3 regions of the Arthrobacter sp. 01T414 genome follow, and region 2 is predicted to be linked to each of the others. Evidence: riboswitches for the same ligand, from Rfam matches in the RefSeq annotation. Region 2 holds a riboswitch; each other region holds the start of a gene.

Region 1 (10,326 bases), on a different contig from region 2:
CGTCCGAAGCGGCCGTCCAGTTCCGCGGCGGAGCGGTAGGTGATGTGGGCGATCCGGCGCGCCAGGGCGAGGCCGGCTTCCGGCTCCGGGCCGCCGTAGTAGTCGCCGCCCTTGAAGTTCGGGTCCTGGCGGATCGCCAGTGTCTGGGCCTGGGCAAACGCGATCTGTTCGGCGGTGCTACTGGCGCCGATGGAGATCACGGCACAGCGCCGGACCCGCTCCGGGTAACTGACGGCCCACTCCAGCGCCCGGGCTCCGCCCAGCGAACCCCCCAGCACGGCGTACCAGCTGGGGATTCCCAATGCATCGGCCAGTCGGGCTTCGGCGGCGGTGCTGTCCCGGAGGGTGACCAGCGGGAAGCGTGAGCCCCAGGGCCGTCCGTCCGGAGCCGGGGTCGACGGCCCGGTGGACCCGTAGCAGCCGCCGAGGATGTTGATGGACACCACAAAGTACTTCTCGGTGTCCACCGGGGCGCCTGGACCGGCGAGCTGTTCCCACCAGCCCGGCTCCTCGCCGGCACCGCGGGTGACGTGGGTGTCACCGGTCAGGGCGTGCTCGATCAGCACCGCGTTGGAGGCATCGGCGTTGAGGGTCCCCCAGGTTTCGTAGGCGAGGGTGACCTCCGGCAGGACGGCGCCGGACTCAAGGGACAGGGAGCCGACCGGGAGGCACTGCACCGTCCCGTCGGGAACGGCCGCCGTCGTGCGTTCGGCGCCGGAGGTATTGTTTTCGGGTACACCCATGCGGGTGACAGCAATCGTCATGTGAGGACCTAACTTCGCGCTTGCCCGCCGTCAGCTGACCGGCAGGCCAGGTCTTCACCCGGGGCACCCCGCCGCAAAAGGAGGGTTGCCGGCCAGCAAGCCGGGGCTGTCACTGGCACTCATGACCTGGCTCGATTCTACGAAACACGGCGGCGCAAGCGCGAAGATTGTGACGGCTGTGTGACCTCAGCCGTTCTTGGCCGCCCGGAAGCCTGCGTCGAGGTCCGCGATGATGTCGTCGATGTGCTCGAGCCCCACCGACAGCCGGACCAGGCCGGGGTGTACGCCGGCTACCGCCTGCTGTTCCGGCGAAAGCTGGCCGTGGGTAGTCGACGCCGGGTGGATCACCAGCGAGCGCACGTCACCGATGTTCGCCACATGGGAGTGCAGCTCAAGGGCGTCAACGAAACGCTTGCCGGCTTCCGCTCCCCCGGCCAGGTTGAAGGAGACGACGGCGCCGGTGCCTTTCGGGCCGTACTTGCGGCCGCGCTCGTACCAGGGGCTGGACGGCAACCCGGCGTAGGCGACGGACTCGACGTCGTCCCTGGCCTCGAGCCATTCGGCCACGCGCTGGGCATTGGCGACATGCCGCTCCACCCGCAGGCTCAGCGTCTCGATGCCCTGGGCGATGAGGAAGGCGTTGAACGGGGAGACGGCCGAGCCGAGGTCGCGCAGCAGCTGGACCCGTGCCTTGAGGATGAAGGAAAGATTCGCGCCCAGCGCCCCGTCCGACCCCAGGTCCCGGGCGTAGACCAGTCCGTTGTAGCTGGGATCCGGGGTATTGAAGCCGGGGAAGCGCTCCGGGTCCTTGCCGAAGTCGAAGTTCCCGGAGTCGACGATCACGCCGGCGATCGCGGCACCGTGGCCGCCGAGGTACTTGGTGGCCGAGTGGACCACGATGTCAGCGCCCCACTCGAGCGGCCGGATCAGGTAGGGGGTGGAGAGGGTATTGTCCACGATCAGCGGCACCCCGGCCCGGTGGGCCACATCCGCGACGCCTTCGATGTCCAGCACGTCCTGGCGGGGGTTGGATACCACCTCGCCAAAGAACAGCTTGGTGTTCGGCTGAACGGCCTCACGCCACTGTTTCAGGTTGTCCGGGTCTTCCACGAACGTCACGGAGATGCCGAACTTCTTCAAGGTGTGGGCCAGCAAATTGTAGGTCCCGCCGTAGAGGCTGGGGCTGGCCACGACGTGGTCCCCGGCTTCGGCGATGTTGAGGATCGCGAAGGTTTCCGCGGCCTGGCCGGAACTTAGCAGGAGGGCCCCGAGGCCGCCTTCGAGGCTCGCGATCCGCTGTTCCACCGCATCCTGGGTGGGATTGCCGATCCGCGTGTAGATGGGGGCCAGTTCGGCGAGCGCGAAGCGGTTGGCGGCGCTTTCGGCGCTGGGAAAGACGAACGACGTCGTCTGGTAGATCGGCAGCGACCTCGCGCCGGTGGCGGAGTCCGGCTCCTGGCCGGCGTGGATCTGGCGGGTTTCAAAGGACCAGGCGTTAGACATTTGGTGTGCTCCTAGGACTGGGCACAGGCCGCACCGGGCCCCGTGGGACCGGAACGGCTCAGGCGCCGCGCTTGCCGCCCGGCGGACGCCGGAGGGCCAGGTCTTCACCCGGGGCACCCCACCGCGCAAGGAGGGTTGCCGGCCAGCAAGCCGGGGCTTGGTGCTGGCACTCATGACCTGGCTTCAGTCTAGGAAGCAGCCCCGGCGGCCGAATAGCTTTGTGACAAAGATGAAGGACCGTTGCACCGGCACCCCGGACGCCACCCCTGAAGGAGAGCCCGCCGGAAAGCGCGCCCGGGCGGCCGGCTGATCCGCCCGATCGCCGCGGAAAATGACATCCCACCACGGTTAGGGCACCCTAAGCTGAGAGCTCCATCACAAAGTGCCAAGATGATGGCATGCGCATGGATCACGTCTCTTACGCCTGTGAACAGGATGGCCTGGCTGCCACCACCGAACGTATTGCGACCGCCCTCGGAGTCGAAGCCGTCAAGGGCGGAGTACACCCCCGATTCGGGACCCGCAACATGATCATCCCGCTCGCCGGGCACAAATACCTCGAGGTCGTGGAGGTCCTGGACCACCCCGCCTCGGACAAGGCACCGTTCGGGCAGGCAGTCCGCGCCCGCTCGGCAGCCGGCGGCGGTTGGATGGGCTGGTGCGTCGAGGTCGACGACCTGGCGCCCTTCGAGGAGCGGCTGGGCCGCTCGGCCGTCAATGGCAACCGCAAGTTCCCGGACGGTCGCGAACTGGTCTGGAAGCAGATCGGCATCCTGGGCCTGATCGCGGATCCGCAGGTCCCCTACATGCTGAAGTGGGAAGGCGACCCCGAGCTGCACCCGTCCAACGCCTACGCAAGCAGCGTGAAGATGTCTGCCCTCACGATCGCGGGCTCGGCCGAGCGTGTGACCGAGTGGCTGGGCGAACCCGTCGAGAGGCCGCTGGAGGATGTGGACGTGCACTGGCTGGCCCCGCACGGGACGCCGGGAATCATGTCCGTCACCTTCGAAACCGATTCCGGAGCCGTCACCATCTGACGCGTCTTCCCCGAAAAACTTCGGCCGCCAGCAGCGGGTGCCAATGATGCCACCCACCGCTGGCGGCCGAATTCGCTTCTGGGCCGGCCAGGCCGGTCAGTGCTTGAGCAGGTCCGGGTGGTGGACCTCGACGACGTTGGGGTGCGCCCGGAGCCGGTAGCGCAGGGCGTTGTCGCCGTAGGTCTCCAGGATCGGGCTGTTCGTGGGGTCCACCGAAAGGCCGCGGGCCTTGGCCTGGAACTCCGGGCTGACCGCGAGGCGCGGCATGGTGGCATCCAGCGCCGGGTTGTAGAAGAACGGCAGCGAGATTCTGTCGGTGCCGCGGAGGGGCGAGATCACCCGGTGCAGGGTGGCCTTGAGGTATCCGTTGGTCGCCAGTTCGAGCATCTCGCCGATGTTGACGACGAAGGTTCCGGGCACTTGGGGCGCGTCGATCCACTGGCCCTGGTACTCGACCTGGAGGCCGCCCTTGCCGGGTTCCACGAGGAGGAGCGTCAGCACCCCGCCGTCGCGGTGGGACCCCACGCCCTGCTTGGGTTCCGGATCGGACTCCCCCGGGTACCGCACGATCTTCAGCAGCGGGAAGGCCCGGGCGGCAAACGCCGCGTCGAAGGTATCTTCAGGGGCACCGAGGGACAGGGCCAACGCCCTCAGGAGGTCCAAGGAGATGGCGCTGAGGCGCTCGGTCCATTCGGTGACGATCTCCCGCATCTCGGGCAGGTCTTCCGGCCACAGGTTGGGACCCTCCAGCCGCCAGTAATCGGCGACGCCGGGGGCTTGATCCACGGTGTTGCGCTCGACGCCGATGTCGATCTGTTCGCGCCAGTCGACGCCGCCGTCCGTTATTTCGCCGCCGACGCGGGTGTAGCCGCGGAACTGCGGGCTATGGACATTCTCGATCGCGAGCTTCTGGCTCTCGGGTAACTCAAAGAAGRGTCGGGAGATGTCCAGCATGGCGTCCGTGAGTTCCTGCGGGACGCCATGGCCGGCCAGGTAGATGAATCCGACCTCGTGCATGGCATCGCGCAACTCGTCCCGGAACCGGGAGGCCTCCTCCGGGCCCGCGGCCAGGAGCGAGATATCCAAAATGGGCAATGATTCGAGCGTCACCGTCTATAGTCCTTTACAGCGAGTCTGGCAAGCCGAAGCCTGGAATAGCTCCAATGTTACGGACATGGCTGCGGCCACGGTGAGTCTCGTGTCGAAATATGTCATCCGGCTCGCGGCGCCCGGGCAGGCGCCGGTGTCAGCCCAGGCCGATGGCCTTGCCGAAGAGACTGAAGCCGACGAACGCCACGATGTCCAGCAGCGCGTGCGCGATCACCAGCGGCATGACCCGGCGCGTCCGGGTGTAGAACAGCGCGAAGATGACGCCCATGATGGCGTTGCCGATGAAGGGCCCGAAGCCCTGGTAGAGGTGGTAGCTGCCGCGCAGCATCGAACTGGCGAAGATCGCCAGCGGCATGCCCCAGCCGAACTTGCCGAGCCGGTCCAGCAGGTAGCCCACCACGATCACTTCCTCCACGATCCCGTGCCGGATCGCGGAGAGGATCAAAACCGGCACCGTCCACCAGTAGGAGTCCAGCGCGCTGGGGATGATCGCCGTCGTGATTCCCAGCGCTCGGCCGGCCGCATAGAGGCCGAGCGACGGGACGCCGATCAGGGCGAAGAGGCCCAGGCCCTGCAGCAGGTCCTTGCCGGGGCGGGCAAAGTTGAAGCCAAGTTTCCGGAAGGCCGAGGCGCCGGTGCCGCTGGACAGGCCGGCGGGCCGGTGCTCGGTCAGGAAGTAGATCACCAGCACCACCGGAACCAAGGCGAAGATGATGTCCAGCAACTGGTAGGTAAGGTCGAAATACTCGCGGCTGCTCTGCGAACGGTTCAGCGTCGAGGTGCCCTGCGCCAGCGGCGCCCGGGTCAGCTTGTCCAGCAGCTGCACCACCGAATAAACCGCCGACTGCCCCAGGGACAGGCCCAGGACAATCCAGACTTCTAGCCGCAGCCGACGGCGGGAGGGAACCAACATGGTTCTATCTTGCCTGCCGTTGCCGGGAGTTGACTGCAAGTGCCTATGCTTGGGCTGTGAGTGCGCCCGGGAAAATTTTCATGATCCGGCATGGCCAGTCCGCCGCCAACGCCGACACCTCGATCTACAACCGGGTGCCCGATTACCGGATCCCGCTGACCCCGCTCGGCGTCGAGCAGGCTACGGCCGCCGGCGAGCAGCTGCGGCGCCGGCTGGACGGGCAAAAGGTCTGCGTCTACGTCTCCCCCTACCTCCGGGCTTACCAGACCCTCGAGGCGCTCCGGCTGGGGTCCCTCACCGAACGCGTGATCGAAGAACCGCGGCTGCGCGAGCAGGACTGGGCGAATTTCCAGATAGCGGGCGACATCGAGGACCAGAAGGAGCTCCGCAACGCCTACGGCCACTTCTTCTACCGCTTCCGGGAAGGCGAATCCGGCTCCGACGTCTACGACCGGATCTCCTCGTTCATGGAAACGCTCTACCGGCACTGGTCCAAGCCGAACTATGCCCCGAATGCCTTGTTCGTGACGCACGGGCTGACCATGCGGTTGTTCTGCATGCGCTGGTTCCACTGGTCGGTGGAGTACTTCGAGTCCCTGAACAATCCGGACAACGCCGAGATCCGCACCCTCCTGCGCACGCGGCAGGGCAAGTACGAGCTGGACAAGCCGTTCAGCCAGTGGGAGCAGCGGCGGGTGGACGAGACCGTGCTGGACGCCCCGCCGATGTTCTTCTAGGTCTTGGCCGGTTCTTCTAGAGCGGGGGATGCTTCAGCGCGATGACCTGGTGGAACTTCCCGCTCGCGCCGGTCTGCTCCGGCGCCTCCTCCGCCCGGACCAGCTCCACGTTCGCCAGCCCCTGGCCGGCCAGGAACCCGGCCAGTTTGCTCGTCACGTCCTGCCATACCGCGTCCGTCCGGGCGTCTGGCCCCAGCTGGAGCCTGACCCGCAGCGACGCCGGGCCGGACTGGACCAGCTGGCAGCGCTCCACACCCGGTGCGTCGTCGATCGGGGCGGTGATGGCGAGGGGAAGGACGCTCACCGTTCCGCCGTCGGCGTTACGCAGATGCAGGATATCGTCGTGCCGGCCGGCCACGCGGACGGCTGGCAGCGGGTTGCCGCATTCGCAGGGGCCGGTTTTGGCGATCACGGAGTCCCCCAGGTCGTAGCGGATCAGCGGCTGGACCCGGTTGGCGAGGTTGGTCAGCAGCACCGTATGGGACGGCTGCCCCTCGGGCGTCGGCCGGTAGTCTGCCTCGACCGGTTCCAGGATGACCCAGTCGTTGTTCACGTGGAGCCAACCGCGGGGACAGTCCAGGGCGATGGGGACGAACTCCGAGGCCGCGTAGACGTTGTGGACCTTGGCACCCAGGGCGGCGGCCAGCCGTGGCGGGTCGCCTAGGGATTCGCCGCTGGATTCCACCAGCACCGGCCGGATGTGCAGCCGGCCCGCCTCCTGCTCCGCGGCCAGGAGTTCGAGCGCACTCGGGTAGGCGACCAGGAGGGCCGGATCGAAGCCGTTGAGCGCCTGCACCAGCGACCGAAGCGGCTGCTGCACCGAGATCAGGCGGTAGGCCCGGCGCCGGGCCCGGCTGCGGCGCCGTTCGGTCTCGAGCCATACGACGCCCGCGAAATGGCCGCCGGAGCCGACCACGACGGCGGTGCGGACTCGGCGCCGCAGCACGGCCAACAGGCTTCCGGCGTCGAGGGTGGTCCCGGCGGCGCGGGCGCCCAGGGCCCGGTAGCATGCGACGGCGGCGGCGTCGTGCACGAACAGTCCCGGATGGCCCGTGGTTCCGGAACTGGTGCAGACGAAGTACCGGCCGCGGTAACGGCTGCCGATCAGGGTCGGATCGGCGACGAAGGCCTCGAGGTCCGCCCGGGTGACGGCGGGGTCGGTGACCCAGTCGTCAAAGCGGGCCATCAACTCCGGTTTGGAGACCGGCGGCAGCACGCCCAGCGGCACGCTCTCCGGAAGGCCGCGGTAGAGCTCCCGGTAGAAGGGAGAGCTGGTTCGGGCGTGGGCCACGAGGGCAGCCAGCCGGACGTCCCGGCGCCGCGACAGTGCCCGCGGGCCGCCGCGCTTGGCCCGCAGCAGATCCAGGAGGATGCCTAGCTCCCTGGCTAACCCGGCCATGCTGTTCTCCCTTTGACCTCGTCGGTGTCTCTGACCTCGTCGGTGCCCTGGCTCCGGTGGGCTGGTCCGTCAGCGGGCGCGGACCCCGGCGCGCCAGACGGCGTGCGTGAGCGGCATACCCGGCCGGTAGGCCAGATGCGTGGCCGAGGGGGCGTTGAGCAGCTGCAGGTCCGCCCGGTGCCCGACGGCGAGTGAACCGACCGCCCGCTGGCCGTCGACGTCGTTCCCCGTCTCCCGGCCGAGCGCCAGCGCGCCCCCGTAGGTCGCGGCGCGGACGGCCTCATGCACGCTGAGCCGCATCTGCAGCACTGCGGTGGTGACGCAGAACGCCATCGAGCTCGTATAGGAAGTGCCGGGGTTGCAGTTGGACGCGAGCGCCAGCTGGACGCCGGCGTCGAGCAGTTCACGCCCCGGTGCCAGCGGCTGCCGGGTGGACAGGTCGCAGGCCGGCAGGCAGGTCGCGACCGTGCCGCGCTCCCCTGCCCCGGCCGCCGCCTCCCAGCCGGACCAGCTGTCCGCAAGTGCTTCGACGTCGCGCCGCGAGAGGTAGTTGACGTGGTCCACGCTCGCGGCCCCGAATTCCACCGCCAGCCCTACGCCCGGGCCCTCGCCGAGCTGGTTGCCGTGCACGCGCAGGCCCAGGCCGGCGTCCCGGCAGGCCGTCAGTACGCGGCGGGACTGCTCCTCGTTGAACGCGCCGCGTTCACAAAAAACATCTGCCCAGCGGGCGTAGGGCCGGACCGCGGCGAGCATCGGACCGCAGACCAGGTCCGTGTACTCCTCCGCGTCCATGCCCTCCGGGACCAGGTGCGCGCCGAGGTAGGTAACCTCGTCCGCGATCGTGGAGGCGATCCGGGCGCTGCGGGCCTCGTTCTCCACGTCCAGGCCGTAGCCGGTCTTGGTTTCGAGGTAGGTGGTCCCCTGCGCGACGGCCTCGGCCACGCGGCCCAGCGCAAGCCGGGTCAGGTCGAAGTCGCCCGCGCTCCGGGTGGCGCCGGTGGTGACCGCGATGCCGCCGGCGCTGTAGCTCTCCCCCGCCATTCGTGCTTCGAACTCCGCGGTCCGGTCGCCGGCGAAAATCAGGTGCGTGTGGGAATCCACCCAACCTGGCAGCAGGGCGCGGCCGGCGGCGTCGACGGCGTCGTCCGCGGCCGGGGCGTCAGCGGCGGCGCCGAGCCAGGCGATGCGTTCGCCCTCGATCACGATGGCCGCATCCTTCAGGACCCGGTGGTCCGCGTCCTGGGTCATCAGTTCGGCGATGTTGGTGATGAGGGTACTCATGGGTCCATTCTTCAGGCCCGGATGGACATCCGGGTCGCTGCCAGTGCCGCGGCTGTCCGGGATGCCGGACTGTCGGCCGGGAGCGGCTGCGCCGAACCCTGGCCGGCGAGGATCAGTTCCGCTGCAAGTTCGGCGATGGCCGAGGAGGTCTGGAAGCCGTAGCCGCCCTGGCCGGCGAGCCAGAAGAACCCGGTGGCCTCGGCGTCGAACCCCACCACGGGAATCCCGTCGGAGGCCTCGGTCCGCAGCCCGGTCCAGGCCCGGCTGACGTTGCCTATTCCCATCGTGGTGACGGTGTTGAGCCGGGTGATCAGCGCTTCGATGTCGCCCGGATACGGCCGGGCATCCTCGGGGGCGCTGGGCACGGTCTCGGACGGCGAGATCAGCACCTGCCGCCGCCCGTCCGGGCGGAAGTAGAAACTGCCGGCGGACGCCACCATCGGGCAGCCCTGCGGGAGCGGGTGTTCGACGTCGACAATCGCCGCGGTGCGGCGGTAGGGCTGTAGCCCGAGTTTCTCGACGCCGCTGAGGACCGCGAGTTCGTCCGCCCAGGCTCCGGCGGCGTTGACCACGACGGCGGCCTCGAAGCCTTCCTGCCCGGCGCCGAGCTCCCAGCCGGAGCCGAGGCGCTGGGCAGAATGGACCCGGGCGCCGGTGATGATGTCCACGCCGGCCTCGACGGCCCGCTCCCTGTGATCCTCCAGCAGCAGGGACGCGTTGCAGGCGAAGGACCCGGAGTCCAGCCCGGCCGCCTCGAAGGAGTCCGGTTTGAGCGCGGGGCAGATCTCGAGGGCCTCGGCGTGGCTGATCCGGTGCATGAAGCCGCTGGCCTGCTGTTGGACGGCCTCTTCGTCACCGATCAGCATGAAGCGGCGCGGCGAGAGCACGGGTTCGGGCCGCGTGCCCTCCTTGGTGCCGATGAGCTCCAGCGTGCGCATGGTGAGCTCCTGGACCACGGGCGGCCCGTAGCTGGGGATCAGCTGCCGGGCCGAGCGGGCGGAGGTGTGGTACCCCAGCGTCTGCTCGGCCTCGACCAGGGCCACCCTGCATTTTCCGGCAAGGGCGGAGGCCAGGGACAGGCCGGCAATGCCGCCGCCCACGATCACGACATCGTATGTAGCTGACATGCCTCCATCCTTGCACCCGGCAGGAGGTCACGTCAGTACTTTCCGCTAGGCGGACGACGGCAGATCCGCCGCTAGGAGGCCGCGGCCACCGCCTCGCGGCTGGCCACGAATGCCTGGACGCAGCTCTCGACGTCGTCCGCGCTGTGTGCGGCGGAGAGCTGGACGCGGATGCGGGCGGCCCCCTTCGGCACCACCGGGTAGCTGAAGGCGGTGACGAAGACGCCGTGGGCGAGCATCGCGTCCGCTACCTTGGCGGCCATCACGGCGTCGCCGAACATGACCGGGACAATGGCGTGTTCGCCGTCGAGCAGTTCGAAGCCTTCCTCGCCCATCCGGCGGCGGAAGAGCTCCGCGTTGCTGAAGAGCTTGGCGCGCAGTTCGCCGGAGTTCTCCACCAGGTCCAGGGCCTTCAGCGTGGCGGCGACGATCGCCGGGGCCAGCGAGTTGGAGAACAG
Region 2 (10,326 bases):
CGACTGAGTCACCGGGGGCCGCGGACCCTGAGTCGCCCAGCTCCAGCACGGGCAGGTTACTCACGCCGGAGACCTTCAGCAGCGCCACGTCGTGCGCGCTGTCGACGGCGACGATTTGGGCGGTGCGCGTGCTCGAGTCGTGGAAGGTCACGGTCACGGTCGAGGCGCCGCCGACTTCCCCCCTGACCACATGGGCGTTCGTGAGGATCTCCCCCGTCACGCCAATCACAATGCCTGTCCCCTCGGCCGTCACCCGGCCGCCGCCGGCCGGATCCAGGAAGGGGTTCGACTGAGTGGTGGCGGCCTTCACCGAGACGACGGCGGGCAGGGCGGCCGCCAACAGTCCCTTGATATCGGCAGGATGGCCGGACCCGCCGCCGGCGACGTACTGCTTGACCACGGTCTCGGATCCCCAGCCGGTGGACCGGGCGACCAGCAGGGCTGCACCGGCACCTGCGAGGGCGGCCGCCAGGATGATGCCCAGCAACTGCAGGAACCCGAGCGGGAACTGCTTCGCCCGGCCACCAGGGGCGTTTCCTTGGGGCTGCGCGGCAGGTTCTTCCCGCGGAGCAGGATGCGGCGGGACCTGCTCACGCTCACCAGGACCGGCACCCGCCTCGGCCTCGGCCTCGGCTCCAGGCTCGGCCTCGGCCCCGGGCCCGGCCGGGGCACCGTACGGCGCGTCGCCGTCCGCACCCAGCGCCGGCGCACGGGCGGCCGGGGAGTCCCGATCCGTCACGGGCTCAGCTTGGAAGCCGGCGCCGCGTTTCCGACCCGGCCACTGGAGCCCGGCTGCAGACGCAGCAGGCTGACGCCGACGGCGATGAACCACGCCCAGAGCAGGAGTCCGTAGCCCCAGTAGAACTCGGGCGCCGCGAACCGCAGGGCCTCGCTGACGACGCCAAGGGCTCCCGTCGCCAGGCCGAGCCAGGCTACGACGCGGGGCATCACCCCTTTGAGCATCACCGCCGAGACCAGAAAAATGCCCACCGGCGAAAGCAGGCCGGCGATGGTGGGAGTGTTGTTTTCGGCAATAATGGCCTCTGCGGCAGTGGCAAAGACCCCCCGCTCACCCGCCGATCGCGCCGCCACGTAGCGGTCGCTGAGGTAGACGAGGCTGAGCGAACCACGGCTGGACACCGGCACCGCGAGCAAGAGAGCCCAGGGCAGCCCTGCGACGACCGTGGCGACAAGCGCCGAACTCCGGCCGAGCGGGGCCAAGGCTACGAAGAGAGCCAGGAACACGATCACCGGCAGAATGCCGGGCAGGATCCAAAGAATCTGCTCGGCAATGTAGGGCTCCTTGTTCGCCGCGATGAACTCAAGGGTTGCAGCGCCCCCATCCACCGGCGGCGGGGACACGAAGTCGACAACCAGGGCCAGGAGCAACAGCGCCACGAAGAAAATCGCGGCAATGCCGGCGGACCGGTAGAGTCCCCGCCAAGGCCACTGCTCTTCGCCGAGGGACACGCCTGGGGCCAGCCCGGAAACTCGCCGCTCATCCATAGTGCAAAGCTAGCCAGCGCCACCCCGGCACGTCAGGGCCGAAAGTCTCCCGCCGGGTGGCCGGAAGAACCCGCAGGGCCAGGAGGACCGCCCCTTGCTGCCCGCCCCAACACTTGTCAAATTACGTATAGTGAAATGACTCATCTGTAACATTCGCGGCCGCCCCGCTAGCCAAGACGCCACCGGATCCGCCATGCTTAGTCATGACCTCAACGTCGAGCCAGTACCGGATCATCACGGTCTGCACCGGAAACATCTGCCGGTCCCCGATGGCCGAACTGATGCTCGCAGAAGCCGCCGCCGTCGCACAATTGACCGGCGTCCAGATCGACTCCGCCGGCATCACCTCCTACGAGGCAGGCCGTCCGATCGATCCCCGGGCCGCCCGCAAACTGGCAGCCCACAGCATCTCCTCCGAGCGGCACATCGCCCGCGAGTGGCGCAGCGAGTGGTTCCACTCACGTGAGCTGATCCTAGCCCTGGATGTGGACCACTACGGCTGGCTGCGCCAGGCTGCACCGGACCACGCCTCGCTGGCGAAGATCCGGATGCTGCGCAGCTTCGACCCCGCAGTCGCCGGCAAGGACCCCCTGGACCAGGGCATTGAGGACCCATGGTTTGGCGGACACACCGACTTCGACAACACCTGGGAGCTGATCCACGCCGCCATCCCGGGCATCCTTGAGCACGTCAGGGCGCAACTGCAGGAAAGCGGCGGGCGCGTGGAGACCAGCCCGGACCAACCGCACCGGGACGACGCGGGGCACCGGGTACGCTCTAGTTCATGAGCCCCGCACCCGTCATCATCGCCATCGACGGGCGCTCCGGCGCAGGGAAGACCACCCTGGCGATCGAACTCGCGGCCCGCCTCCGGGAACACCACAAGGTCTCGCTCTTCCATCTGGAGGACATCTACCCCGGCTGGAACGGGCTGGCTGCCGGCATTGAACGCTATGCCGCCACCGTGCTTGCCCCGCTGCGCCGCGGCGAACCGGCCCACTGGGTCAGCTGGGACTGGGAACGGCACTACGACGGCGCGGCCCGCCTCACGCAGCCGGCCGAAATCGTCCTCGTCGAGGGCGTGGGCGCCGCCGCCGCGGCCGCCGCGGCCTTCCTCGACGCCGTGGTCTGGGCCGATTCCTCCGACGAGCAGCGCCGCGCCCGGGCGATTGCCCGCGATGGCGCGAGCTATGAGCCTTTCTGGGAGCAGTGGGCCGGCCAGGAAGATGAGTGGCTGGCCGTCGACGACGTTCCTTCCCGGGCCGATGTGCGGGTTCTCAACCTCGCCGACGGCGCCGCCCCGGCCGAGGTGCTGCAGGCCCTCCAATACCTACCAGCCCTGGCGCCCGTGCTGCTCCCCGAGCTGTCGGCCAGCCGCGGACTCCAGCTCCGGGCCGAACGGATCGACGCCGAGCCGCACCCCGCCCGGCTCTTCGAGGCGCTCTACGGCCGGTCCCGCAACGCGGTCTGGCTGGATTCCTCACTCCCCCCGGATGGCCAGGACGGCCGGGGCTGGGGCGGGGAGGCCGCCGAACGCAGCCGTTTCAGCATCCTGGCGGACGACGGCGGCAGCTACGGCCAGTCGGCCCGTCACCGCTCCGGCCGGACCGAGGTGCGCGTTGGCAACGCCACCGCGCAGACCGAGGGAGGGTTCTTCCGCTGGCTTGACGGGGTCTGGGGCCGCGACGTCGTGCGCTGTCCGGCGGGCTATCCGTGCGAGTTCACCCTGGGCTGGCTCGGCTACCTCGGCTACGAGCTCAAGCGCGAGACGGGCGGCAGCGACGTCGGTGCCAGCTCCGCGGATGCCAGCCTGATCTTCGCCGGCCGCGCCGTTGTCCTGGACCACCGGGAGGGTGCGGCCTGGCTGCTCGCCCTCGACTCCCCCGATGCCGGGGACTGGCTGGCCACGGCGCGGGCGGCGGTGGCGGCGGCTTCCGCGGACCGGGAACCGGCCAGTACCGGTCCCGCCGCCGGTAACGGCACCGCCCTGGCGTTCAGCGCCCGCGACACCGAAGCTGCGTACAAGGCCAAGATCGGCGCGGCGCAACACGAGATCGCGGAGGGCAACAGCTACGAGGTCTGCCTCACGACGGCGCTGACGGCCACCGCGGCCGCCGGGGATTTCGAACCGTGGCAGGCGTACCTGGCGCTGCGCCGGCGCAACCCCGCACCGTTCGCGAGCTACCTGCGCTTGGACGACGTCACCGTGGCCAGCACCTCGCCGGAACGCTTCCTGCGGATAGACGCCGACGGGGCGATGCGGGCCGAACCGATCAAGGGCACCCGGAGCCGGGCCTCCGACGCCGCCCGGGACGAGCTGCTGCGCCGCGAGCTGGAATCTTCGCCGAAGGACCGGGCCGAGAACATCATGATCGTGGACCTGCTCCGCAACGACCTGAGCCACTTCGCGGTGCCCGGATCCGTGTCGGTCAGCAGGCTGTGTGCGATCGAAAGCTACGCCACCGTCCACCAGATGGTCAGCACCATCGATGCTCGCCTCCGGCCGGGCATGCCGCGGGCCGAAGCCGTGGCGGCCTGCTTTCCGGCCGGGTCCATGACCGGCGCCCCGAAGGTCAGCACCATGGCCATCCTGGACCGGCTCGAGGGCGCGCCGCGGGGGGTCTACTCCGGGGCGATCGGCTACTTCTCGCTCAGCGGCGCCACCGATCTCGCGGTGGCGATCCGGACCCTGGTGGTGTCCCGCGGGGCGGACCAGGCCAGCACCCTCACCCTCGGCGTCGGCGGCGCCATCACCGCCGATTCCTCGCCGCAGGAAGAGTACGAGGAAATTCGGACCAAGGCCTTCGGCGTGCTCTCGGCCCTCGGCGCGGAGTTCCCGCCGGGCTAGGCGGCACGCCGGGGCACCGGCGGCCGGGCTATTGCAGGGGCCTACTGCAGGGTGGAGGTGAGCCGGGCGACGTTGTCCACGTACTTGACGCCCACGGGCCGCTTCATCCAGTCCTCGAGCGTGAGTTCCCGCGAGATGCCCCGGTAGGTGTCCTCGACGGCGCTGATCCGCCGCACAATGTCCTCACCCAGGAGCATCACCGAGACCTCAAGGTTCAGCGAGAAGGAGCGCATGTCCATGTTGCTGGAGCCCAGCACGGCGACCTCGTTGTCGATCGTGAAGTGCTTGGCGTGCAGCACGAACGGGGCCTTGTAGAGGTAGATCCGCACCCCCGCCTCCAGCAGGGCCTCGTAGTACGACTGCTGGGCGTGGTGGACAAGGAACTGGTCGCCCTTTTCCGAGACGAAGAGCTCAACATCCACGCCGCGCTGCGCCGCCGTCGTCACCGCATACAGCAGCGAATCATCCGGGACGAAGTACGGGCTGCAGATCGAGATCTTGTGCTGCGCGGAGTAGATCAGGGTGTTGAACAGGCGCAGGTTGTTCTCGGTGATGAAGCCGGGGCCGCTGGGCACCACCTGGGCGGTGATGTTGCCGGGGTGCGCTTCCGGCCTGTGCGCCAGCTGGTGTTCCAGGGATTCGTCGGTCTCGCTGAGCCAGTCGGTGGCGAACACCACGTTGAGGGTGGTGACGATCGGCCCGCGCAGGCAGGCCATCAGTTCGACCCATTCCCGGCCGATCTTGCGGTGCCGCGGGTTGTTGTAGGAGGGCTCGATCAGGTTCTGCGAACCGGTGAAGGCGACTTCCCCGTCGATCACCATGATCTTGCGGTGGTTGCGAAGGTCCGGGCGGCGCCACTGGCCGTGCACCGGCCGCAGCGGGAGCATGGGCCGCCAGCGGATTTTGCTGGCCTTGAGCCGGGCGATGAGCTTGCTGTAGCCCTTGATCCGCAGGGTGCCCAGGTGGTCGAACAGGAGGCGGACCTCGACGCCGCGCTCGGCGGCCTCTTCCATCGCCGTGAGCAGGTCGTCCGTGACGTGGTCCGAACTCAGGATGTAGAACTCGGCGTTGATAAAAGACTCGGCTTCGCGCACGGCGGCCGCCATCGCCTTGATGGAGTCCGGGTAGCCGGGCAGGAGCTCCACGTGGTTGCCGTCCACCATCGGCAGCGAGCCGAGGGTCTTGTTCAGCTCCGCGGCGGAGGACACCCATTCCGGGCCGTCATAGTGGCTTTCGACCGTGGCCAGCTCGGACGTGCCGGCCCGCACCCGGGTATTCACCGCGTCCTGCTGAGCACGGCGCTTGCGGGAGAGCCGGAAATTACCGAAGAGCAGGAATAGGACCAGGCCCACGGCCGGGACGAAGAAGATGATCAGGAGCCAAGCCATGGCGGTGGTCGGACGCCGGTTTCCGGGAATGATGCCGAGGGCAAGGACCCGGATGCCGAGATCGACGACGGTCAGGATCAGGATCACCCAGGACGGAAGCGAATCCGCAAGCGAAAATGGCCACAGCACAGGTGAACCCCTCAAGTTCCAGACCCGCGGAACAGTTCCGGAACGGGTAACCGTCAAATCCTATCCCGTCAACTCCCGCACTAAGCTGAAGGCATGACTACCCCCGCCTCTGATCCGGCCCGCGCAACGGTGCTGGTGTTCCTCGATCCCGCGTTTGAGAACGGCCGCGTCGCCGACTCGTCCAAGCCCCAGCTGATGGCCACCGATCAGGGCGCCACCCGCGGGGACGGCATTTTCGAGTCGCTGCTGGTGGTCGGGGGGCGCCCGCGCAAGTTGCAGGCACACCTGAGCCGGCTGGCGGGCTCGGCACGCGCGCTGGAGCTGGACATCCCCGGCGAGGACGCCTGGCGCCGCGCGATCGAGACCGCAGTCAGCGAATACCGCGGCGGGACGGCCCAGTCGGCCGGGCAATCCGTCAGCGGCGACGGCGAAGCCGACGAGGTCGTGGTGAAGCTGCTCGCCAGCCGCGGCGTCGAGGGCGCCCCCACGCCGACGTGCTGGGTGCAGGCCTCACCTCCCCCGGAGGCCGGCCGCCGGCAACGGGAGACCGGCATCGACGTCCTCCTGCTGGACCGCGGCTACGACAGCGAGGTGGGCGAGCGCGCCCCGTGGCTGCTGCTGGGCGCCAAGACCCTGTCCTATGCGGTCAACATGGCGGCGCTCCGGTACGCCCACCACCAGGGCGCGGACGACGTCATCTTCACCTCCGCCGACGGCCGGGTCCTGGAGGGCCCGACGTCGACCGTGCTGCTGGCGCACCTGGAGACCAGCGACGACGGCGCGGGCGGAGTCCGCACCGTGCGCCGGCTGATCACCCCGCAGCTGGACAGCGGAATCCTTCCCGGCACTTCCCAGGGCGCCCTGTTCACCGCGGCCAAGGCCGCCGGGTGGGAGCTGGGCTACGGCCCGCTCGTCCCGGACGACCTGTACGACGCCGACGCCGTCTGGCTCATCTCCAGCATCCGGCTTCTCGCGCCGGTGAACCACATCGACGGCAAGGAGATCGRCACCCCCGAACTGCGGCGGCAGCTCACGTCCGAGCTCAACGAACTGTTCGCCACGATCGAGTAGAGCGGGGCTTAGCCCCGGGCGCCGCTCAGGCTGACGGCGTCGTTGACCAGCCGGGTCAGCTCGGCCGCGGACGTCTTGGTGACATCCGGTCCGGTGGCGACAGCCGTGGCCGAGAACCCGCCGGTGACTCCCATGACCACCAAGGTGCTGATGGTCTCCTTGTTCGGCAGCGTCTGGACCATCAGTGTCGAATAGGTCTTGTCCGCATTGGTCTTCACGTCCAGGGGCACGGTCTTGTTCGTGACCTTCTGGCCCTGGACCTCGATGGTGAAGTCGGCGCACTCCTTGCTGACCTTGGCGGAACTCTCGAGGTTCTTGGCCAGGACTGCCGGATCCTTGACTGCCACAAGGGTCACTGCCGTGACGGCGCGCATCTTGGCCGACTGCGACCCACCGGCGGCGTAGGTGCTGCCCGCCGGGATCTGGGCGTTGCTGTCCGCCACCGCGGCACAGGCCTTCGGGGTGATTACCACCGAGGACATCATTTCCTTGGACGAGGCGATACCCTTCTCCAGCTCGGCCGCCGGGATTGCGGTCAGCCGCTTGTCCTGGCTGTCCCGAAGGCCGGCGACGATTCCAGCCAGCTCCGTCCTGGTGTACGTCCTTGCCTCGGGAGTCGGGGTCGGGCTCGGCGACTCGGTGGCGGACGCTGCCGCGCTCGGCGTTCCGGCGGGGGACGTCCCGGCCGGGGCGGTCGAACCGCCGCAGCCGGCGAGGGCGACGGCGGCAGACATCAAAAGCGCGATCGGCGCGAGGCGTCGCAGGTACATGTGGATCCCCAATTCATTGTGTGAGAGCGCGGATGGGCGCCGGCAGTTCCCCGGAGGCGCGTCAACGGTGACACTACGACATTGGACCGCTCCGGGAAAGGTGCCATGCCAGCGGGAGCGTGACTTAACATGACGACGCCGCCGTGGCGGCCGGCGTCGTCAGTGCTACGTTTTTGAATGAGTAATGAGACCCGGCGCCAAGCCCTGACTTGCCGGTCGGCAACCCTCCCTTTCGCGGCGGGGTGCCTCAGGTGAATACTCGGCATATCGACCATTCGAGCTGCAAGCGTGAAAGTAAGGAGATCCGTCATGCCCGACGCATCCGCATCCGCCGTGCCCGCCACAGCCCCCGCCCAGTCCCCCGCCGGCGGGGCGCCGGCCGAGGAAAAACTGGCCTACCGCCTGTTCACCGGACCCGACGACCGCAGCTTCTGTGAGCGTGTCTCCGCCGCCCTGGCGGAGGGCTACGTGCTGCACGGGAGCCCCTCCGCGACGTTCAACGGCAGTACCGTGATCGTGGCCCAGGCGCTCGTGCTGCCGGCCGCGATCGCGAGCGCCGACGCCGCGGTCGCCAACGCGGTGGACGAGCTGGACGGGGCGGAGTTCGCTGGCGAGGGCCACGCATGAGCTACGCCGGAGACCTGAGCCCGCAGGAAGCCTGGGCCAAGCTGGAGGCGGGCGCCGTCCTGGTGGACGTCCGCACCGAGGGGGAATGGGCGCAGATCGGTGTCCCGGCCACCGCGGCCGCCACCGAAAAGCGGCAGGATCCGCTGTTCGTCCAGTGGAGCCTGGCCGGCGGAGCCGCCAACCCGCAGTTCCTGGAGCAACTCCAGCGGCAACTGCGCGAACAACTGAAGCAACAGGCGAAGGGCACCGAGCTCGTCTTTCTGTGCCGTTCCGGCGCCCGCTCGGTCGCCGCCGCCAACGCCGCCACGGCGGCCGGCTTCACCGCCTACAACGTCCTGGAGGGCTTCGAGGGTGAACCCGGACCAACGGGCAGCCGGACCGTGAACGGCTGGAAGAACCGCGGCCTGCCCACCAACCAGGAAAGCACTAAGTGAGCTTCAATCCCGACGCCCAGGGCTGGAGCCCGGACACCCAGGCCGTCCGCGGCGGACTCGACCGGACCGGGTTCCAGGAGACCACCGAGCCGATTTTCCTGAACTCGGGCTTCGTCTACGAATCCGCCGCCGCAGCCGAGCGCGCCTTCACCGGCGAGGACGAGCGGTTCGTCTACTCCCGCTACGGCAACCCCTCGGTGGCAACGTTCCAGGAAAGGCTCCGGCTGCTGGAGGGGACCGAGGCGTGCTTTGCGACCGCGTCGGGCATGTCCGCCGTGTTCACCGCACTCGGCGCCTTGCTGGGGGCCGGCGACCGGGTGGTCGCGGCCCGCTCGCTCTTCGGCTCCTGTTTCGTCATCCTCAACGAAATCCTGCCGCGCTGGGGCGTGGAGACAGTCTTCGTGGATGGCCCGGACCTCGAGCAGTGGCGGTCCGCGCTGGCCGTTCCGACGACGGCCGTGTTCTTTGAGTCGCCGTCGAACCCCATGCAGGAAATTGTGGACATCGCCGCGGTGAGCGAACTGGCGCACGCCGCCGGTGCGACCGTGGTGGTGGACAACGTCTTCGCCACTCCCCTGCTGCAGCGCTGCGGGGAGCTCGGCGCGGACGTGATCGTGTACTCCGGCACGAAGCACATCGACGGCCAGGGCCGGGTCCTCGGCGGCGCGATCCTGGGTACCCGCGAATTCATCGAGGGCCCGGTCAAGCAGCTCATGCGCCACACCGGCCCGGCACTGTCCGCCTTCAACGCCTGGGTGCTGAGCAAGGGCCTGGAGACGATGGCCCTGCGGGTGAACCACTCCTCCGCCTCGGCGCTGCGGCTCGCCGAATGGCTGGAGGCCCAGCCCGCGGTCAACTGGGTCAAGTACCCGCTGCTGCCGTCCCACCCGCAATACGAACTGGCCGCCAAGCAGATGAAGGCCGGCGGCACTGTGCTGACGCTGGAGCTCTCGCCTTCGCCCGGCCGCTCGGCCAAGGAGGCTGCCTTCGCGCTGCTGGACGCGCTGCGGATCATCGACATTTCCAACAACCTCGGCGACTCAAAGTCCCTCATCACCCATCCGGCCACCACGACGCACCGCGCCATGGGCCCGGAGGGCCGGGCCGCGATCGGGCTGAGCGACGGGGTGGTGCGGCTGTCGGTGGGCCTGGAAGACGTCGAGGACCTGATCCGCGACCTCGGACAGGCACTCAAGCAGGTCTAGCTCCGGCGCACCGGCGAGAGCAGCGCGGCCTGCTCCGATGCTCCTTCGTCGTCCGCGCCGAGCATCGTGACGCGGACGGCATGGGCGACGACGGCGGCCAGGCCGGCGTCGTCGGTGGGCGTGTCCAGCCCCGGTGCGCAGAGCGCCTGGCGCTGCAGCTGCGAGCCCGTGCCGTTGGCCAGCACCCGGTCCACGCCGCGGCGCGCCAGCTCAAGCTCCCCCTGCTCCGCTAGGACGGGGGCGACGAAGTCGACAAGGGCATGGACCACCTCGCCGGCCGGAGCGGGCCGGAAGCTGCCGAAGTCGAGGAGTTTCCCGCGCAGCCCGCAGTTGCTGGCCTGCCACGCG
Region 3 (10,326 bases), 940 kb from region 2:
TTTAAGGCTACGCCTCGGGTACCGCGACGTCCACGATGCCGATGAAGCGGCTCCCGACGCCCTCGTACTCGCTGCGGACCAGCCCGGCGTGCAGGGCGGGCAGTTCGTACGGGGCGTGGTGCGCGCAGCAGATGTAGCTGAACTCCGGCCACCACTTCTTGGGCCGGGCGGTTTCGGAGAAGCCGCAGACGGCACAGGTCAGCTGCACCCAAACCGGGCGTTTGCCCGTCCGGTTGGCCCGGGACTGCAGCAGCCACGCAGGAGGGCTGTCCAGCAGTTCATCCAGTTCGGCGTCGGACAAGCGGGACGGAATGCCGTGGCGGTGCGCCATTTCCAGCGGAATATCAAGGATCTGGGCAGCTTCACGTCTCGTAACCATCCTTCAACTTTACGGGATTCCGGCACATCAACAGCTGCCGAGCGGCCGGTGCTAGGCTCATCCCAAACCCGGCGCCCGCCCCCAAACGGGCAGTGAGGAAGGCAGCAGCCATGTCCGGCACTCCCGCCGCAGCCATGTCCAGCCTTGAGAAGCGCGTGCTGTACGTGGCGATCATCGCGTCCTTCATTGCTTTTCTGGATGGGTCGGTGGTCAACCTTGCCCTCCCGGCGATAAACCGGGAGCTCGGCGGCGGCCTGGTGGTCCAGCAATGGGTGGTGGACGCCTACCTGCTGACCCTGGGGGCACTCATCCTCGTGGCAGGATCGCTCTCGGACCAATTTGGCCGGGTGCGGGTCCTGGAATGGGGTCTCGCGGGCTTTACCGCCACCTCCATCCTCTGCGGCCTGGCCTGGAACGGGGAGTCGCTGATTGTGGCCCGCGGGCTGCAGGGCGTCGCCGGAGCCCTGCTGGTGCCCAGTTCGCTTGCCCTGATCGTGACCGTGTTCAGCGGCCCGGCCCAGTCCGCAGCGATTGGCAAGTGGTCCGCCTGGACGTCCGGGGCCATCGTGGCGGCCCCCGTACTTGGCGGTATCTCCGTGGACGTGTTCACCTGGCGGGTCATTTTCTTCCTCAACATAGTTCCGGCGGTTGCCGTGTGGCCGGCCCTGCGCAAGCTCCGGGAGATGGACCTGGGGCGCGCGCCCGGTAGCACCATTGACGTCGCCGGAACCGTACTGGCGATCATCGGACTGGGCGGCATCGTCTATGCCTTCATCGAACGCGGGACCCTTGGCTGGGGCGCCCCGCAGGTCTGGCTGCCGCTGGTGCTCGGCGTCGCCGGTCTCACCGCCTTCCTGCTCCACGAACGGCGGACCCCGGCGCCGATGATGCCGCTGCGGCTCTTCGCCATCCGGAATTTCGGCTGGGGCAACATCGCCACCACCGTTATCTACGGCGCGCTGAACCTCGGCTTCTTCGTGCTGGGGCTCTTCCTGCAACAGGTCGCCGGCCTGGGCGCCACGGCCGCCGGCTTCGCCCTGCTGCCGTCCACCCTGATCCTGCTCCTGCTTTCAGCCAAAATCGGGGCACTCTCGGGCCGGTTCGGCCCGCGCTGGTTCATGACCGCCGGGCCGTTGCTCTGCGCGGCGGGTTTCGTCATGCTGATGGGCATCGGACTGCCGCTGGATTATTTCGCGCAGGTCTTCCCCGGGTTGGTGGTCTTCGGCGTCGGTTTGGCCGTGACCGTGGCGCCGCTGACTTCGGCCATCCTGGGAGCCGTGGATCCGGAGGAAGCCGGCATCGGATCGGCGGTGAACAACGCGGTCGCCCGTATCGCGGGCCTGGTGGCCATCGCCTTTGCCGGCCTCATCACCGGGCCGGTGATTACGACGTCGGGCCTGCACGGCACAGCGGCGGTCACCGCGGGACTCTTCATCGCGGGCGCCCTGGCGTCCGCCGTCGGGATCAGGAATCCGCCGCCGGGGCAGGAGCAGGGGCAGAGCCAGGACGCGGGCGGCCGGGCGGACTAGGGGGCGACGCTGCAGCCGGAGTGGGCGGCGTCGCTGTGTACCCATAGCGCGGAGGCCACCTCGTCGGCGAGGTCGATTTCGCGCAGCGCCGCTCCCGTGCCGATACGGACCACGAGCGGGCCGCCGAACGGCTTCCGGCCGAGCACCTCGACGTCGGCGTCCAGGTCGATCTGCTCCGCAGCGAGGTAGCGAAGCAGTTCCGGGTTCTCGTCGCTGATCCGGGTGATCCGGCCGGTGTGGCCGTCGTCGAGCTCGCTCATCCGGTACGCCGGCGGCATCAGGACCGAACCATCTGCTGCCGGAATGGGGTCCCCGTGCGGGTCGCGGACCGGGTTGCCCAGCTTTGCGGACATCCGCTCAATGAAGGTGTCGGAGACGGCGTGTTCCAGCAGTTCGGCCTCGTCATGGACCTCGTCCCAGCGGTAGCCAAGCTCCTGGACCAGGAAGGTCTCGATCAGCCGGTGCCGCCGGACCATGGAGAGGGCCAGCCGCACGCCGTCCGCGGTCAGGGTGACGGCGCTGTACGGCTTGTGGTCCACCAGGCCTTGGTCCTTGAGCTTGCGGACCATCTCGGAGACCGAGGAGTTCGCGACGCCGAGGCGCTGGGCCAGCTGCGTGGAGGTGATGGGCTTGTCCTGCCACTCCGTGAAGGAGTAGATGACCTTGACGTAGTCCTCGATCGAGGAGGAGGGCGGACTGGTCTTCACAGCCCCAAGCCTACCGTCCGGCGGCACCGGTGAAGGTGAGCCACAGCAGGACCAGGTTCAGCGCCACCACCAGGACAACGCTGACCACGGCGGCGACGCGCAGGGTCAGGCCGTCCGCGAACTGGCCCATCAGGGTCTTGCTGCTGGTCAGCACCACCAAAGGGACCAGTACGAAGGGAATGCCGAAGCTGAGCACCACCTGGCTGAGCACCAGTCCCCAGGTGGGGTCGAAGCCGACGGCCAGCAGCACGACGGCGGGAACCAGGGTGAGTACCCGGCGCGTCATCAGCGGAATCCGGATCTTGAGCAGGCCCTGCATGATGGTGCCGCCGGCGTAGCAGCCCACCGAGGTGGAAGCCAGGCCGGAGGCGAGCAGGCCGACGGCGAAGACGACGCCCACCACCGGACCGAGGTTGGCCGTGATGGCGGCGTGCGCGCCTTCGATCGTGTCCGTTCCCCCTTCGCCGCCCAGCGTGGACGCGGCCAGCAGCAGCATTCCGATGTTGACGATGCCGGCGACGGCCAGCGCCGCGACGACGTCCCAGCGCGTGGCCTTGACCAGCCGGGCAATGGCGTGCGGCGGGACGTGGAGATGGGGATTGGGCCGGTGCCGGTCACGGGAGAGCGCCGAGTGGACGTAGATGGCGTGCGGCATCACGGTGGCGCCGAGCATGCTCGCGGCCAGCAGCACGGTGTCCGGGCCCTGGAATCCTGGAACCAGGCCGGCTACGACGCCGCCCGGGTCAGGCGGACTGATGAACAGCCCGGCCAGGAACCCGACGGTGATGATGCCCAGCAGGAACATGATGACGAACTCGAACGGACGCTGCTGGTTCCGGCTCTGCACCGCGAGCAGGGCCATCGAAATGCCGCCGACAATGACGGCGCCGAGGGGGAGGGGCAGGCCAAAGAGCAGATACAGGGCCACCGCGCCGCCCACCACTTCGGCCAGGTCCGTCGCCGCGGCCACGATTTCGGCCTGCACCCAGAAAGCACGGCGCCAGGCGGGCCTGAGCCGCTCGCCGAGGATCTCCGGGAGGCTCTTGCCCGTGACGATGCCGAGCTTCGCGGACTGGTACTGGACCAGCACGGCCATCACGTTGGCGGCAACAAGCACCCAGACGAGCAGGTAACCGTATTGGGCGCCGGCCGTGAGGTTCGCGGCGACGTTGCCGGGGTCCACGTAGGCAATAGCGGCCACGAACGCGGGGCCGAGCAGACCGAGGAGGGCCCGGCGGCTACCCCGGATCCTGCGGGCAGGCGGGTGCCCTGCGGGCTGGGGTTCGTGTCCGGTTGTTTCCAGCACTGCGGGCTCCCAAGAAGTTCCTGAGTGCCTACACGCAAAAGTTAGGCACACCGAAATCATAGGCGTCGCGGCGGCGACGGTGCAATGCGGAAACCTCAGGCTTTGGTGGCGCGCCAGCTTTGCGTCAGGTAGGGCAGCGCCACCATCTCATCCGGGCCGTGCGCGAGGTGTTCGTGCAGGTACCAGTCGAGGTTGCCGAGCACCTTGGCGCGGGTAGCCTCGCCGGCCCGTAGATAGTAGCTCCGGGACTTGGCCAGTTCCATGATGTCCCGGGTGGTCACCGGATCCTCCCAGCGGGTGAGGTGGCTCTGCAGCCCGGTGAATTCGGGACCCAGCGGCGGCCTGAAGTGGGGCTTGTGGACGTCCCCGGCGTGCATGATCCGGGAGAGCCGGTGCACCCAGGGCACGGAGGTATCCAACTGGTTCCAGACCAGGCCAAGCACACCGTGCGGGCGCAGGATCCGTGCCGCTTCGGTGCTGGCCAGCAGCGGATCGCACCAATGCCAGGCCTGCGCCACTGTAACCAGGTCGAAGGCCTCCGCCGGCAGGCCCGTGTATTCGGCGGTGCCCTCGACGGCGGTGACGCCCGGCAGGGCCCGGCGCAGCTGCTCGAGCATGTCGAGGGACGGATCCACGGCCACGGTCCGGAGCCCGCGCTCGACCAGCAGGGTCGTGAACTTGCCGGTCCCCGCGCCCAGGTCGGCGGCGTCGCTGGCCCCTGCGGGTATCAGCCAGTCGGCCGAATCCGCCGGATAGCCAGGCCGGACCCGGTCGTAGTGCTCGCCGCCGTCCTGGAAGCTCTGGCCGAGCTCCTGCCGCCGGTGGTGGTGGAGTTTGGGGCCGCCGCGTGCCACGTGCGATCTCCTTCGGCAGCTTTTGGTAAGTACCATCCGAATTTACCGCACGGGGCCGGACCCCGGAGCCCTTAGTCGGCGGTGCAGGGGGCGGCGCCGGCAGTGCCAGGCGTGTTGGGCGCCCAGTGCGGGTAGCTGCGGGTGTCGTTGGCCGGCACCCACCGTCCGGCGTCCACGACATAGTCCCAGCCGAGGCCGTTCCGCCGCAGCTCCCGGATTCCGGCGAGCAGCCGCTCGGCATCCTCAAGCCGCGACCCGAGGCCGAAGCTGGCGCGGAGCGACCCGGCGGGCAGGCCCAGCCGCTTCAGCAGCGGGTGCGCGCAAAACCGCCCGTCGCGCAGTCCGACGCCGTGCTCGGCCGACAGGTAGGCCGCGACCAGTCCGGCGTCGTAACCGGCCACCGAGAAATTGACGACGCCGATCGTCCCGGGGCCGGTCGCCAGGGCGGTGTCCTCGAAGATGTGGTGGACGCTCACGCCGTCGATCAGCTGCAGCCCCTCGACCAGGTAGGAGCGGATGGCGTCCTCGTGGGCGTGCCACTGCTGCTCGTCGAGCGCCTCGATGACCTGGCTGGCACGGGCCAGCGCGGCCGCACCCAGGACATTGGGGGAGCCACCCTCGTGGCGGGCTGGGCCTGTGGTCCAGCTGACGGAGTCGAGCCGTGCGTCCCGTACGGCGCCGCCGCCGGCCAGATGCGGGGTGCCGGCGTCCAGCCAGTCCGGCCGTCCCACCAGCACGCCGGCGCCGAACGGGGCGTAGAGCTTGTGGCCGGAGAAGGCGAGGTAGTCGACGTCGTCCGCGGCGATGTCGATGCGGCGGTGCGGGGCGAGCTGGGCCGCGTCGACGGCAATCCGGGCACCGAATTCGTGCGCCAGGGCGGCCAGCTCGCGGATCGGCAGGATTTCGCCGGTGACGTTGGAGGCGCCGGTCACGGCGAGCAGGTTGACGCCGCCAAGGGCGAGTTCCGCCCGCAGCCGCTCCACGGTGCCGCGCAGGGTGGGGGCCGCCACGACGCTGCGGTGCGGGACGTTCTGCCAGGGCAACAGGTTGGCGTGATGCTCGATGTCCAGGTAGAGCACCTCGCCGGTGTGCCGGCCGCCGTCGGCCGGCAAACAGCCGGCCAGCAGGTTCAGCGAGTCGGTGGTGTTCCGGGTGAAGATCACGGAGTCGTCCGGCCGGCCGCCGACGAAGTCGCGGACGATGTTCCGGGCGTTTTCGTACACTGAGGTGCTCAGCTGGGAGGCGTACCCGGCGCCGCGGTGCACGCTGGCGTAGTACGGCAGGATCTCGTTCAGGTAGGCGGACACCACGGACAGTGCCGGGGCCGAGGCTCCGTAGTCCAGGTTGGCGTAGCGGACCTGGCCGCCCTGGATCAGTGGGGCCTGGATTTCAGCGCCGGACACCGCGGACAGCGGCTGGCGGGCGGCGTCGATACGTGCGTCGCCAACGGCGGCGGGGGAGGTGCTGTGGCTGGGGATGGTGGCAGTCGTCATGGGACCTCGCTCGAAAAGGACCCCGCTCACAGGGGATCCGCGCTTGCCGGGTCCGCTCCGGACCGGCCAGGTCGTCACCCGGGGCACCCCGCCGCGAATGGAGGGTTGCCGGCCAGCAAACCGGGGTTTAGCGCTGGCACTCGTGACCTGCTTCGAGCCTAGGACATGGCCGGCCGCGCCGAAAAGGCAGGCCGGAATGTGAAGCGCAGTGTTACGGACTGCCGTTGGCGCGCCACACTAGAGCAGGTCGTCGAGGCCGGGGTTGAGGCGCTTCAGGACTTCCGAGTGCAGGATCGAGTTGGTGGCCAGGGCGTTGCCGCCGAAGGGTCCGTCCTCGCCGTCGAGCGAGGTGAAGCGGCCCCCGGCCTCCGTCACAATCGGGACGAGCGCGGCCATGTCGTAGAGGTTGAGCTCCGGCTCGCAGGCGATGTCGACGGCGCCCTCGGCCACGAGGCAGTAGGACCAGAAGTCGCCGTAGGCGCGGGTGCGCCATACCTCTTCGGTAAGGCCGAGGAACTCGTCGAGGTTTCCGCGCTGCTTCCAGCCGCCGAGGCTGGAGTAGGAGAGGGACGCATCCTCGAGCCGCGAGACGTTGGAGACCTTCAGCCGGGTGGCGGCGGCCAGTGAGCGGCCCATGTACGCGCCGGCGCCTTTAGCGGCCCACCAGCGCTTGCCCAGGGCGGGGGCGCTGACGACGCCGACCACGGGTTCTCCTTCGTCCACAAGGGCGATCAGGGTGGCCCAGACGGGGACGCCGCGGACGAAGTTCTTGGTGCCGTCGATCGGGTCGATGATCCACCGCCGCGAGCCGTGGCCGGAGCTGCCGAACTCTTCGCCGAGGACGGCGTCGCGCGGGCGGGAGCGGGAAAGCTGGCCGCGGATGGCTTCCTCGGCGGACTTGTCCGCGTCGGTGACGGGGGTGAGGTCCGGCTTCGTCTCGATCCGAAGGTCGAGCGCCTTGAAGCGGCTCATGGTCTGGGAATCTACGGAATCTGCCAGTACATGGGCAAGGCGCAGGTCATCGTTGTAGCTCGAAGCTGGTTGGCTCATGCTTCCAAACTACCGTCAAAACGCCCCGAGGACGGGGAGGCCACGTCGCAGCCTGCCTAGTGGGCGCTGCTAGGAGACGCTGCCGAGTTCCTTGGTTTCCTGCGCTTCCATCCGCGGATCCGTGCCGAGCAACCGGCGCAGGGAGGCAAGGCGGGCCGGTCCCGACGGGCCCGCGTGGCCGCCCTGCACCCACGCGTCCACTCCGCAGTTCACGGCGGTGGCGTCGTGCTTGCAGCCTCGTTCGCAGTCGTCGGTGCCCGGTGCCAGGTCCGGGAAGGAGCGCAGGATCCGGTCCGGGTCCACATGGGCCAGGCCGAAGGATCGGATGCCGGGAGTGTCGATGATCCAGCTGCCGGCCGGGGCATCGCTGACCTTCAACGCCAGCGCCGAGGAGGAGGTGTGGCGGCCCCGGCCGGTGACGGCGTTGACGCCGCCCGTGGCCCGTTCGGCCCCGGTGAGGGCGTTCACCATGGTGGATTTGCCGACGCCGGAGTGGCCCAGCATGACGGTTACTTTCCCGTCGAGGTGCTCTCGCAGCTGCGAGACCGCGGCCTTGTCCAACCGGGCGGACAGTCCGTCGTCGGAGCGGGCGTCGATGCCTGAGGCGGCCGAATCCGCCGTCTTGGAGATGATGACCGGGAAGTCGAGGTGCTGGTAGTTGGCCAGCAGCTCGGCGGGATCCTTGACGTCGGCCTTGGTGACCAGCAGCAGGGGATCGATGCCGGCGTCATAGGCGGCCACGAGGGCGCGGTCGATGAAACCGGTGCGCGGTTCCGGGTTTGCCGCGGCTACGACGACGACGAGCTGGTCGGCGTTGGCGACGACGGCGCGCTCGATCGGGTCCGTGTCGTCCGCGCTGCGGCGCAACAGCGTCCGGCGGTCCTGGATCTTGACCAGCCTGGCCAAGGTGTCGGGTTCGCCGCTGACGTCCCCGACGAGGGAGACGAAGTCCCCGGCAACCACGGGATTGCGTCGCAGCTCCCGGGCCCGGGCCGCGATGATCTTGCGTTCGTCGGCTGTGCCCTCACCGACGACGGCGGTGTAACGGCCCCGGTCCACGGTGACGATCCGGCCGGTGACGGCGTCGTCGTAGCTGGGCCTGTCCTTGGTGCGGGGGCGGGAGCCCTTTTTGTTGGGGCGGATCCTGACGTCGGATTCGTCCCAGGAATCAGTGCTGCGTGCCACCGGCGGCGTCCTTGTCTGGGGTGCCTGTCTGGCCGAGCATGGCCGTCCACAATTGCGGGAAACCGGGCATTGTCTTGGCTGTGGTGTCGATGTCTTCGACCTGGACCCCGGGGACGGCGAGTCCCAGGATGGCACCGGCGGTGGCCATCCGGTGGTCGGCGTAGCTGTGCACGACGCCGCCGTGCAGCGTCGCCGGCCGGATGATGAGTCCGTCCTCGGTTTCTTCCGCGTCGCCGCCGAGGCGGTTGATTTCCGCAACGAGGGCGGCGAGCCGGTCCGTTTCATGGCCCCGGAGGTGGGCGATTCCGCTGAGCCGGGAGGGGCCGTCGGCCAGGGCACAGAGGGCTGCCACGGTGGGAGCGAGCTCGCTGGTGTCGTCGAAGTCGCCGCCCTTGATCTCCGGACCGCCGGTCACGGTCAGCGTGCCGCCCTCCAGCGTCACGGTGGCGCCCATGCTGGCGAGGATGCCGCGCCAGAGATCCCCGACCTGCGTGGTCCCGGCCGGCCAGTTGGGGATCCGTACGGTGCCACGGGTGGCAAGCGCCGCCGCGAGGAACGGCCCGGCGTTGGAGAGGTCCTGTTCGATCCGCTGGTCGAAGGCACGGATGGGGCCGGGGGAGACCACCCAGTGGTTTGGCACCGAGTCGTCGACCGCCACGCCGACGCCGCGCAGTGCGGCCACCGTCATGGTGATGTGGTCGAGGCTCGGCACCGGCCTGTTTGCTCCGTCGCTGCTGCGGTGCTCCAAGTGGAGTCCCTCGGTGAAGCGGGCGCTGGCCAGCAGCAGGGCGGAGACAAACTGGGATGAGGCGCTGGCGTCAATGACGAGGTGGCCGCCGCGGACTTCGCCCGTGCCCTCGACGAAGAACGGCAATGACGATGCCGGTCCGCCGTCCGGCGCGCTGACTGCCACGCCGAGGCCGGTCAGGGCTTCGATAATGGTGCCCATCGGCCGTTTGCGGGCGTGCGGATCGCCGTCGAACACCGTCCGGCCGCGGTGCAGCGCGGCAACCGGCGGAACGAAGCGCATGACCGTGCCGGCGAGGCCGCAGTCGATGGCGGTCTCGGCAGCAGCAGCATCGAGCGCAATGGGGGTGATGGCCAGGTCGGGGCCGTAGGCTCCGTCGCCGGGCACTTCGGTAATGGTGGCCCCCAACTGCCGTAGGGCCTCGATCATCAAGGCCGAGTCCCGCGAGTGCAGCGGCGCACGCAGCCTGGACGGACCGTCCGCGAGGGCGGCCAGAACCAGATACCGGTTCGTCAGGGACTTGGACCCTGGGACCGTCACGGTAGCGTCGACGGGACGTTCCGCGAACGGCGCAGGCCAGTGCGGACCGCCGCCAGCCGGAAGGGAAGGGGCTGCTGCGGTGGGGGTGGTGCCAGTCATTGCCGTCTTAGGCTCCGACGGCGTGGTCGACGGCCTTGCGTACCGCCTTGTCAGCCTTCTTCAGCTTCTTGCCGGTGGTCTTCCGGGCGTCGGCCGCGAGGTGCGCGGTGGTCTTCCGGGCGTCGGCCGCGAGGTGCTCCGCGCGCCAGGCCAGGCTCGGCTTACCCGCGGTGTCCACGGCAGCCAGCAACACTCCACCGGTCAGCGAGACGTTCTTCAGCAGCTGCTTGCGCCGGGCGTCCCGGCCTTCTTTGGAGGAGATGTCCGCACTGCGCCATTCCACGAAACCATTGAGCGCCGAGATGACAGCGAGCACGGTGGCGGCGAGGCGGGCTGACTTACCCAGGGCCAGGCACACGCCGGCACCCACCTGGGTGCCGCCGATCACGCGGGCCAAAACCTTCTCATCGGCCTGAAAGGGGAGGGACTCGGCAGC

Evidence for each region. A riboswitch is a leader RNA that binds a small molecule or an ion and turns the genes downstream of it on or off. The one in region 2 is predicted to bind S-adenosylmethionine.
Region 1: it holds a riboswitch for S-adenosylmethionine, as region 2 does, so the genes downstream of both, AC1DK9_RS08975 (bifunctional o-acetylhomoserine/o-acetylserine sulfhydrylase) here and AC1DK9_RS00315 (DUF1737 domain-containing protein) in region 2, are expected to answer to the same signal.
Region 3: it holds a riboswitch for S-adenosylmethionine, as region 2 does, so the genes downstream of both, AC1DK9_RS04785 (aminotransferase class V-fold PLP-dependent enzyme) here and AC1DK9_RS00315 (DUF1737 domain-containing protein) in region 2, are expected to answer to the same signal.

Annotation. Positions count from the first base shown of each region.
Region 1 covers NZ_JBFTQK010000003.1:94,646-104,971, forward strand. The annotation lists gene metX (homoserine O-acetyltransferase MetX) at 1-764, opposite strand, end outside; SAM riboswitch class IV at 776-891, opposite strand; gene AC1DK9_RS08975 (bifunctional o-acetylhomoserine/o-acetylserine sulfhydrylase) at 951-2,267, opposite strand; SAM riboswitch class IV at 2,330-2,445, opposite strand; gene AC1DK9_RS08980 (VOC family protein) at 2,666-3,304, shown strand; gene AC1DK9_RS08985 (isopenicillin N synthase family dioxygenase) at 3,401-4,414, opposite strand; gene AC1DK9_RS08990 (CPBP family intramembrane glutamic endopeptidase) at 4,551-5,327, opposite strand; gene AC1DK9_RS08995 (histidine phosphatase family protein) at 5,408-6,064, shown strand; gene AC1DK9_RS09000 (phenylacetate--CoA ligase family protein) at 6,081-7,463, opposite strand; gene hutI (imidazolonepropionase) at 7,533-8,744, opposite strand; gene AC1DK9_RS09010 (NAD(P)/FAD-dependent oxidoreductase) at 8,756-9,871, opposite strand; gene AC1DK9_RS09015 (glycine C-acetyltransferase) at 9,943-10,326, opposite strand, start outside.
Region 2 covers NZ_JBFTQK010000001.1:76,477-86,802, reverse strand. The annotation lists gene AC1DK9_RS00350 (S1C family serine protease) at 1-739, opposite strand, end outside; gene AC1DK9_RS00345 (DUF4386 family protein) at 736-1,506, opposite strand; gene AC1DK9_RS00340 (low molecular weight protein-tyrosine-phosphatase) at 1,710-2,294, shown strand; gene pabB (aminodeoxychorismate synthase component I) at 2,291-4,354, shown strand; gene cls (cardiolipin synthase) at 4,396-5,871, opposite strand; gene AC1DK9_RS00325 (aminodeoxychorismate lyase) at 5,965-6,942, shown strand; gene AC1DK9_RS00320 (hypothetical protein) at 6,951-7,712, opposite strand; SAM riboswitch class IV at 7,893-8,007, shown strand; gene AC1DK9_RS00315 (DUF1737 domain-containing protein) at 8,022-8,339, shown strand; gene AC1DK9_RS00310 (rhodanese-like domain-containing protein) at 8,336-8,773, shown strand; gene AC1DK9_RS00305 (O-succinylhomoserine sulfhydrylase) at 8,770-9,978, shown strand; gene AC1DK9_RS00300 (glutamate--cysteine ligase 2) at 9,975-10,326, opposite strand, start outside.
Region 3 covers NZ_JBFTQK010000001.1:1,020,984-1,031,309, forward strand. The annotation lists gene AC1DK9_RS04760 (hypothetical protein) at 8-379, opposite strand; gene AC1DK9_RS04765 (MFS transporter) at 490-1,908, shown strand; gene AC1DK9_RS04770 (metal-dependent transcriptional regulator) at 1,905-2,615, opposite strand; gene AC1DK9_RS04775 (Nramp family divalent metal transporter) at 2,626-3,918, opposite strand; gene AC1DK9_RS04780 (class I SAM-dependent methyltransferase) at 4,017-4,775, opposite strand; gene AC1DK9_RS04785 (aminotransferase class V-fold PLP-dependent enzyme) at 4,847-6,268, opposite strand; SAM riboswitch class IV at 6,303-6,416, opposite strand; gene hisN (histidinol-phosphatase) at 6,506-7,318, opposite strand; gene rsgA (ribosome small subunit-dependent GTPase A) at 7,388-8,503, opposite strand; gene aroA (3-phosphoshikimate 1-carboxyvinyltransferase) at 8,487-9,890, opposite strand; gene AC1DK9_RS04805 (DoxX family protein) at 9,898-10,326, opposite strand, start outside.